One region of the Herbaspirillum sp. GW821-FHT09A12 genome, then DNA from elsewhere that is predicted to be linked to it. Evidence: predicted binding sites of a transcription regulator. Region 1 holds the regulator's gene; each other region holds the start of a gene.
What was found. Region 1 encodes sigma-54, which starts transcription at its own class of promoters, with help from an activator protein. Its sites were predicted from a motif close to TGGCANGNAANCTGCTTT; they were not measured.
Positions count from the first base shown of each region.

Region 2: the regulator sigma-54 is predicted to act here: its motif matches at 822-839, upstream of atzF (allophanate hydrolase).
Region 3: the regulator sigma-54 is predicted to act here: its motif matches at 870-887, upstream of AC07N6_RS14710 (TorF family putative porin).
Region 4: the regulator sigma-54 is predicted to act here: its motif matches at 1,356-1,373, upstream of AC07N6_RS22270 (acetyl-CoA acetyltransferase).

Region 1 covers NZ_JBWKPR010000007.1:167,108-169,282, reverse strand. Annotated here, with positions in the region: gene lptB (LPS export ABC transporter ATP-binding protein) at 1-377, shown strand, start outside; gene AC07N6_RS16495 (RNA polymerase factor sigma-54) at 473-1,963, shown strand; gene hpf (ribosome hibernation-promoting factor, HPF/YfiA family) at 2,108-2,175, shown strand, end outside.
Region 2 covers NZ_JBWKPR010000005.1:128,226-130,400, reverse strand. Annotated here, with positions in the region: gene AC07N6_RS14205 (16S rRNA (uracil(1498)-N(3))-methyltransferase) at 1-523, shown strand, start outside; gene atzF (allophanate hydrolase) at 877-2,175, shown strand, end outside.
Region 3 covers NZ_JBWKPR010000006.1:11,443-13,617, reverse strand. Annotated here, with positions in the region: gene AC07N6_RS14720 (YifB family Mg chelatase-like AAA ATPase) at 1-196, opposite strand, end outside; gene AC07N6_RS14715 (accessory factor UbiK family protein) at 270-515, opposite strand; gene AC07N6_RS14710 (TorF family putative porin) at 949-1,731, shown strand; gene AC07N6_RS14705 (P-II family nitrogen regulator) at 1,744-2,082, shown strand; gene amt (ammonium transporter) at 2,100-2,175, shown strand, end outside.
Region 4 covers NZ_JBWKPR010000015.1:80,787-82,961, forward strand. Annotated here, with positions in the region: gene AC07N6_RS22265 (acyl-CoA synthetase) at 1-26, opposite strand, end outside; gene AC07N6_RS22270 (acetyl-CoA acetyltransferase) at 126-1,307, opposite strand; gene AC07N6_RS22275 (TRAP transporter substrate-binding protein) at 1,821-2,175, shown strand, end outside.

The DNA.
Region 1 (2,175 bases):
GCCTCAACAACCTGCTGCATGAACTGCAGATCGAGAAGCTGCGCGACAGCCAGGCGCTCTCGCTGTCGGGCGGCGAACGGCGCCGCGTCGAAATCGCGCGCGCGCTGGCGACCGATCCGCGCTTCGTGCTGCTGGACGAGCCGTTCGCCGGCATCGACCCGATCGCCGTGATCGAGATCCAGCGCATCGTGCGCTTCCTCAAGGAACGCGGCATCGGCGTGCTGATCACCGACCACAACGTGCGCGAGACGCTGGGCATCTGCGACCGCGCCTACATCATCAACCAGGGAACGGTGCTGGCCAGCGGCAGCCCGGACGACATCATCGCCAACGAATCGGTGCGGCGCGTCTACCTGGGCGAACATTTCCGCATGTGAGCGCCCTGCGCCAGGCCACGCCAGCGCAGCGCACGACATGCAACGCACGACAAAGCAGCACGTAACAAGCCGGCCACGCGGCGCCTGAAAGCCAGATGAAACAGTCCCTCCAGTTACGCACATCGCAGCACCTTGCATTGACGCCGCAATTGCAGCAGTCGATCAGGCTGCTGCAATTGTCTACCCTGGAACTGCATCAGGAACTGGAACAGATCCTGTCCGACAACCCGCTGCTCGAGCGGCTTGACGACGCGCTCGACAATTCGGTGCGGCTGCTGGCCGACGGCGCCCTCTCCGCCTCGCCCTCCAGCGGCGTGGCCGACAGCGCCGGCGAAAGCGGCGCCGAGGCCCCCGCGCCCGCAAGCGACGGCGAATCCAGCCTCGACTACCAGGACAACACGCCTGAGGGCAGCGTCAGCGGCGAATCCGAATGGAGTTTCGACGATGTCGCGCGCAACGGCAAATCATCCGACGATGAGGATGCGCGGCCGCAACTGGAAGCGCACCAGACCACGCTGCGCGAACACCTGGTGGAACAGATCCGCGTCACCGCCCGCACGCTGCGCGACCGCGCGCTGCTGGAGCTGCTGGCCGATACGCTGGACGACAACGGCTACCTGGACGAGCCGCTGGAAGATATCCTGTCGCACCTGCCCGAAGAGCTGGGAATCGATCTTGAAGAGCTGTCGATCGCGCTCAAGCTGCTGCAAAGCCTTGACCCGGCCGGCGTCGGCGCGCGCAGTCCCAGCGAATGCCTGGCGCTGCAGATCCGCCGGCTGCCCGGCGTGCCTTTCGTCACGCGCAAGCTGGCGCTGAAGATCGTCGAGGATTACCTGCCGCTGTTCGCCCAGCGCGACTTCAACAAGATCAAGAAGGCGCTCGACTGCGACGACGAAGACCTGCGCGAAGCCCAGGCCGTCATCCGCCAATGCCGGCCGCACCCGGGCGCCGAATTCGCCCGCGACGCCTCCGACTATGTGGTGCCGGACGTGATTGTCAAACAAACAAAGAACGGCTGGCAGGTCACGCTCAACCATGACGTGATGCCCAAGCTGCGCGTGAACGCGATGTATGCGAGTGCGCTCAAGCAATCCAAAGGCGAAGTTTCACTCACATCGCAGCTGCAGGAAGCGAAGTGGCTGATCAAGAATATGCGCCAGCGCTTCGATACGATTTTGCGAGTTGCACAAGCTATTGTCGAACGTCAAAGAAACTTCTTTTCACATGGCGCAGTTGCCATGCGCCCCCTTGTGCTGCGCGAAATTGCTGATACACTGGGTCTACACGAGAGCACTATCTCGCGTGTGACAACTCAGAAATACATGCTCACGCCACACGGCATGTTCGAGTTGAAATACTTCTTCGGTAGCCATGTCGCGACCGAAACCGGAGGTGAAGCCTCCTCCACCGCGATACGGGCACTGATCAAACAACTGATAGGAGCCGAAAACCCGCAGACCCCATTATCCGACAGCAAGATTGCGGATATGCTGGCAGAACAAGGCATGGTGGTCGCGCGACGGACTGTCGCAAAATACCGCGAAGTGCTGAAGATTCCACCAGTCAATCTCCGCAAATCCCTCTGAGTTTTTCCTCGGTTTTTCTGTAGTACTTGCAGCCGTCGCTGTGTTCAGGCAAGCATTCATGCCCTCAGACACAAACGCTGTACTCTCTCCAGGCGTATGGATGAGATGCACGAACCTCCAGTGACTTCACGATAGGAGTGTTGTATGAATCTGACCATTAGTGGACACCACCTCGAACTGACCCCCGCCATCCGGGAATACGTGCAAAGCAA
Region 2 (2,175 bases), on a different contig from region 1:
GCGCGAGGCCGAGCTGCCCTACGCGCTGACGCTGGCGCAGGCGCTGCCGGAAGGCGCCAAGATGGACTGGATCGTGGAAAAAGCCGTCGAACTGGGCGCCACCGCGCTCGTCCCGCTGGCCGCGCAGCGTTGCGTGGTGCGGCTGTCGGGCGAGCGGGCCGAAAAAAAGCAGGCGCATTGGCAAGGCATCGTGCAGTCCGCCGTCGAGCAATGCGGCCGCAATCGCCTGCCGCACCTGGCCGAATTGTCCGAATTTCGCCGCTGGATCGCCCAGAGCGACCTGCACCGCCGCATCCTGCTGTCGCCGCGCGGCGAGCAACCGCTGTCGAGTTGGGCGCGCCATCATCCGCCGCAGGCGGTAACGCTGATCGTCGGGCCCGAAGGCGGCTTCAGCACGGAGGAAGAAGACCTTGCCTGCGCACAAGGGGCGCTGATGCTATCGATGGGACCGCGGGTACTGCGCACCGAGACGGCGGGAATGGCTGCCTTGACGGTGCTCAATGCGATCTGGGGCGAGATGTAACGGCGAGCGCGTTTCTTCCTCTATATATAGACCAACATAGACCGGCTCCCGGCCTGGCCTCGTCCGCACGCCAGTTTCCTTGCGGCAGATGGCCCTCAAGCCCCCCGCCATTGCCGGCCAGCCGTCCCCCGGCGTCGTTTGTCGTGCGCATCACCCCTTTGCACGACCGAAAACAGCGCACGCCGCCCCATTTTGTACCGCCAACCGACGTCCGTCGCCTGATTGCCTCCTTGCAATTCACGCCGCAAAGCGGCGCCAGCGCTTGATTCCAGCCGGAACATAGCCTTTCCGGATCTGCTGGCACACCTCCTGCTTAAAGATATTCATTCTTGTATTCAAGATTGAATATAACCATGCCAGCCACTCATCACCTACGCCAGGAACCCGCTTCGGCAGTCGATCGCCCCACCATCGCTGCGCTGCTCGCCGCCTACCGCAGCGGCGCCACCACGCCCGGCAGGATGTGCGCCGAGTTGCTGGCGCGCATCGATGCGTCCGACCGCAACGAGGTGTGGATCAGCCGCATCGCCGCCAAGCAACTGAAGCAGCAAGCCGCCGCGCTGGACCTGATGCTACAGATCAAGGGCGAAGCCGTGTTCGAGGCCATGCCGCTGTTCGGCATCCCCTTCGCGGTCAAGGACAACATCGACGTGGCCGACATGCCGACCACCGGCGCCTGCCCCGAATTCAGCCATGTCCCCACGGCCAGCGCCACTGTGGTCCAGCGCCTGCAAGCCGCGGGCGCGCTGCTGGTGGGCAAGACCAACCTCGACCAGTTCGCCACTGGCCTGGTCGGCGTGCGCTCGCCCTATGGCGCGGTGCGCAATGCGATCAATCCGGAATACGTCTCCGGCGGCTCCAGTTCCGGCTCTGCCGTCGCGGTGGCGCTGGGCCAGGTATTGTTCTCGCTGGGCACCGACACCGCCGGCTCGGGCCGCGTGCCAGCCGCCTTCAACCACCTGGTCGGGCTCAAGCCCACCAAGGGACTGATCAGCGCGCAGGGCCTGCTCCCCGCCTGCCGCACGCTGGACTGCATCTCGATCTTCGCGCACGACGTCGCCGACGCCTGGCGCGTGCTGCAAAGCGCGGCCGGCTATGACGCCGCCGACGCCTATGCGCGCAAGCCGGCGATGCTGGGCGTGAAGCGCCGCGGCTACCGCATCGCCGTCCCCGCACAGCCTGAGTTCTGCGGCGACGCCGCAGCGCAGGAAGCCTACGAGCGCACGCTGTCGCAAATCGCCGCCATGCCCGGCGTGGCAATCGCCAGGATTCCCTTCGACGCCTTCACTGACGCCGCCCAGTTGCTGTACCAGGGCCCCTGGGTCGGAGAACGCCGCGCCGCGCTGGGCGACTTCTTTGTCCGGCACGGTGCGGACATGGATCCGGTGGTGCGCCAGATCACCGCCCAGGCCGACAACTACGACGCCGTCGACGCCTTCAACGCCCAGTACCGCCTGGCCGACCTGCGGCGCGAAGCGGAGACGCTGCTCGAAGGCAGCGACCTGCTGCTGGTGCCCACCACCACTACCTTCCCCACCATCGCCGAAGTCCAGGCCGATCCGGTGGCGCGCAATTCGCAATTGGGCTACTACACCAACTTCGTCAACCTGATGGACATGGCGGCGCTGGCGATACCCGGCACCTGGCGCCGC
Region 3 (2,175 bases), on a different contig from region 1:
TGATGCGGCGGGCCGGGAACTCGAAGCGCGCGTTTTGCAGCGCGGCGCGTACGCGATCCTTGGCTTCCTTTACTTCAGCCTCGGGCAGGCCGACGATGGTGAAGGAGGGCAATCCATTGGCCAGGTGCACCTCGACCGTGACCGGCGAGGCGCGCATGCCGGCCAGGGCGCGGCTGCGGAGCACGGCCAGGCTCATCGCGGCGAGCCTGGGCAGTCCTTGGCGTGAATGGCGGCGGGCGAGGAGGCAGGGGGATGGGCTGTCGTCAGGGTCATGGGGTTTGTTTTTGCTGGGCTTCAAGCTCGGCAACACGCGCTTCCAGCGCTTCCAGGCGGGCGCGGGTCTTGGCCAGCACCTGGGCCTGGACGTCGAACTCCTCGCGCGTGACCAGGTCCAGTTTGGCAAAACCCTGGCTCAGCATGGCCTTGACGTTCTTTTCGAGGTCCTTGGCCGGAGAGCTTTCGATCGCCTTGTTGAGTTTGGATTGCAGGTCTTCAAAGAATTGGGGCTTGTCCATGTCGGATCTCCTTGGCGGGTTGCTGTGGCGTCAAGTTTAGCCGTTTCCCGCGCATGCATAAACCTTCGGCGTTGCATGCGCGGACAAGCGTCATCGCGGGCGCATGCCTGGCAGGACGCTGAAAGCATTCTGAAGGGAAAAGTGATCCGACTTGGTGATCCCAATGGCCTGTCAGCCACTACGCACCAAAAAAGTGTTTGCCGATATTGAATAAATTTGTAAAAAAGAAACCAATATCGCACCAACACCGTGCTTTTATCCTATTCACGCACTATTTTGGTCTGTATCCACAAAAAAATCGGGAGGAATGCCTTCTTTCTCTGGAAAAGCCGAGTTCACCGTGCCGAAAGGACTTGGCACGGCTCCTGCTACATGGTCTGGGCAAAACACAAGAAACGACTTTTATTGTTCAACAACAAACCAGAGGGAAGTCATGAAGAAACTGATTCTTGCAACAGCCATCGCAGCATCGTTTGTTACTACCGTGGCCCGCGCGGAAGACGCCAAGCCAGACAACGAATTCAGCTTCAACGCCGCCGTGGTGAGCGATTACCGCTATCGCGGCCTGACCCAGACGCGCTTCGATCCGGCATTGCAAGTCGGCGCAGACTACACGCATAACCCGACCGGCCTGTATGCCGGCACATGGCTGACCAACATCAAGTGGATCAAGGATGCCGGCGCATTGAGCGGCACCGATACCAAGGGTAATGTCGAATGGGATATCTACGGCGGCAAGCGCGGTGATATCGGCGGCGGTTTCACCTATGACGTTGGTGGCCTGTACTACTACTATCCGGGTAATACCCTGGCAAACAGCGGCGTGAAGAACGCCAACACCTTCGAACTGTACGGCCAGGTCGGCTACGGCCCTGGCTACTTCAAGTATTCGCAGTCGCTGACCAACCTGTTTGGCGCGGTCAACAGCAAGTACAGCCAATACTATGATCTGGGCGCCAACATTGAAACCTTCTACGGCATCATGCTGGGCCTGCACGTCGGCCATCAGAATGTGCGTGGCAACCCGAGCCAGGCCAGTTACACCGACTGGAAGGTCGGCCTGTCCAAGACGTTCGACGATCTGGCTGGCATCACCTTGGGTGTGGCTTACGTCGGTACCGACATGACGGATGGCTTTGCGACTACCCCGGAGTCGGACGGCCGCAAAAACGTTGGCAAGAACGGTGTCGTCTTTTCCCTCAGCAAAACTTTCTAACAAGAGGTGCGTATGAAACTGATCACAGCGATCATCAAACCCTTCAAGCTGGACGAGGTGCGTGAAGCCCTCTCCGCGATCGGGGTGCAGGGCATCACCGTGACCGAAGTCAAGGGCTTCGGCCGTCAGAAAGGCCATACCGAGCTGTACCGGGGCGCCGAGTATGTGGTCGATTTCCTGCCCAAGACCAAGATCGAAGCGGCAGTGGACGATGCCATCGTCGAACGCGCGCTGGAGGCCATCGAGACGGCCGCCCGCACCGGCAAGATCGGCGACGGCAAGATCTTCGTGCAGGATTTGCTGGATGTGATCCGCATCCGTACCGGCGAAACCGGCAAAGACGCTCTGTAAAACAAAGGGGAATTCGAATGAGCATGAAAAAAATGTTTTCCAGCGCCCTGGCAATTGGCGCTTTGCTGTTGGCGGTAGGATTTGCCGCCCCGG
Region 4 (2,175 bases), on a different contig from region 1:
TTTAACATCGTCTCACTCGTTCTAATTGAAATTGGCGTTGCTTTTTTTAGTTCGCTGCTGCGCTCTTGCGGATGCTGCCTGCCGCCTGCGGATGCAAGCGGCAGGGAAGTACGGAAGGAAACGGGTCAGTGGATGCGTTCCAGGATGCTGACGTAGTTGGCCACTGCCGCGCCGCCCATGTTGAATACGCCGGCGTATCGGGCGTTGGCGATCTGCATGTCGCCGGCGTCGTGCGCGGCCTGCATGGCCGCCATCACGTGCATCGACACGCCGGTGGCGCCGACCGGGTGGCCCTTGGATTTCAGGCCGCCGGAAGGGTTGACCGGCAGCTTGCCGTCCTTGGCGGTGACGCCGTCGAGGATCACGCGCGCGCCTTGGCCGTGCGGCGCCAGGCCCATCGCTTCGTATTCCAGCAGTTCGGCCACGGTGAAGCAGTCATGCGTTTCCACCAGCGACAGGTCGTTCAGCGACAGGCGCGCATTGCCCAGCGCCTGCTTCCAGGCCAGCTCGGCCGCTTCGAAGCGGGTGGCGTCGCGGCGCGACAGCGGCAGGTAGTCGTTGACGTGCACCGCGGCGCGGAACTGCACCGCGCGCGGCATAGTCTTGGCGGCATCGGCCGCGCTGATCACCATGGCGGCGGCGCCGTCGGAGATGAGCGAGCAGTCGGTGCGCTTCAACGGGCCGGCCACGAACGGGTTCTTCTCCGACACGTTGCGGCAGAAGTCGAAACCGAAATCCTTGCGCATGTGGGCGTAAGGATTGGACATGCCGTTCTTGTGGTTCTTGGCGGCGATCGCGGCCAGCGCGTCGGACTGGTCGCCGAAGCGGTCGAAGTAGCTCTGCGCGATCTTGCCGAACACGCCGGCGAAACCGCCGGGGATGCCGGCCTCTTCCTTGGCGTAGCAAGCCTTGAGCAGCACCTCGCCCACCTGTGCCGTGGCCAGTTCGGTCATTTTCTCGAAGCCGATCACCAGCACGTGCTTGGACTCGCCGGCCTTGATCGATTGCAGGCCCGAGTGGATCGCCGCCGAGCCGGTGGCGCAGGCGTTCTCCAGCCGCACGGCCGGCTTGAAGCGCAGTTGCGGCAGGCTGTTGAAGACCAGCGAGGCAGGGAAGTCCTGGTACAGGAAGCCGGCATTGAAGGTGCCGACGTGGACGGAATCGATATCTTCCGGTTGCAGGCCGGCGTGCTCGATGGCGGCCTTGGCGACCTGGCCGATCAGCACTTCGGGATCGATGCCGTCGAGCTTGCCGAATTGGGAATGATGCCAGCCGGTAATGCAGGGTGCGGATGCAGAAGCAGTCATTTTATTTGTCCTTGTAAGACGTGGTCGGTACGGTTGATGTGGACGCAATATGCAAAATCGATGCCACACATCCGGACTGTTATTCGAGGGCCTTGTGGGCTTCGGCCCGGATGGCGGGTTGGCCTGCGCGCGGGCCGGCCGAACCAAGATAGCACGACTGCGCAGCCGGTGAATTTGCTGCGATGCGCAAAGAAAATGTAGCGGAAATCGCATGGAACAACTGTCCGCGATGCGACAGTTGTTCGACAAAAATGCGACATGTGTCGCATCAATTCCCATCAAATAAATTGTTGCCGAGGGCGCGCCCGCCCTTGTCCTTTCGCGCCGTTATCGCAGAGAATACAGGCGCAATGCCGATCACAGGGAGGAGACGCCCGCGCTGCCGAGGAAGGATTGGCGGCTTGGCATTCAAATTGCTCTGTTGACGCCAAGCAGTGCTGGCAACAAGGAAACCGTTTGCATGTCGGCATCCGGGTTCCGGTTCATATAAAACTACAAACAGGAGATAAACAGATGGGAAACCCCACTGGCAAGATCACGCGCCGTTCTTTTCTGAAGACCGCCTCGGTTGCCTCGGCCGCCGCCGCGACCGGCCTGTACGGTACCTCCGCGCATGCCGCCGAATTCACCTTCAAGTACGCCAACAACCTTCCGGTGTCGCACCCGATGAACACGCGCGCCAAGGAAATGGCCGCCAAGATCGCGGAGCAATCCAAGGGCCGCATCGATTTGCAGATCTATCCCAACAACCAGTTGGGCACCGACACCGACATGCTGTCGCAGGTGCGCGCCGGCGCGATCGATTTCTTCACGCTGTCGCCGCTGATCCTGGGCACCCTGGTGCCGGCCGCGCAGATTTCCGGCATCG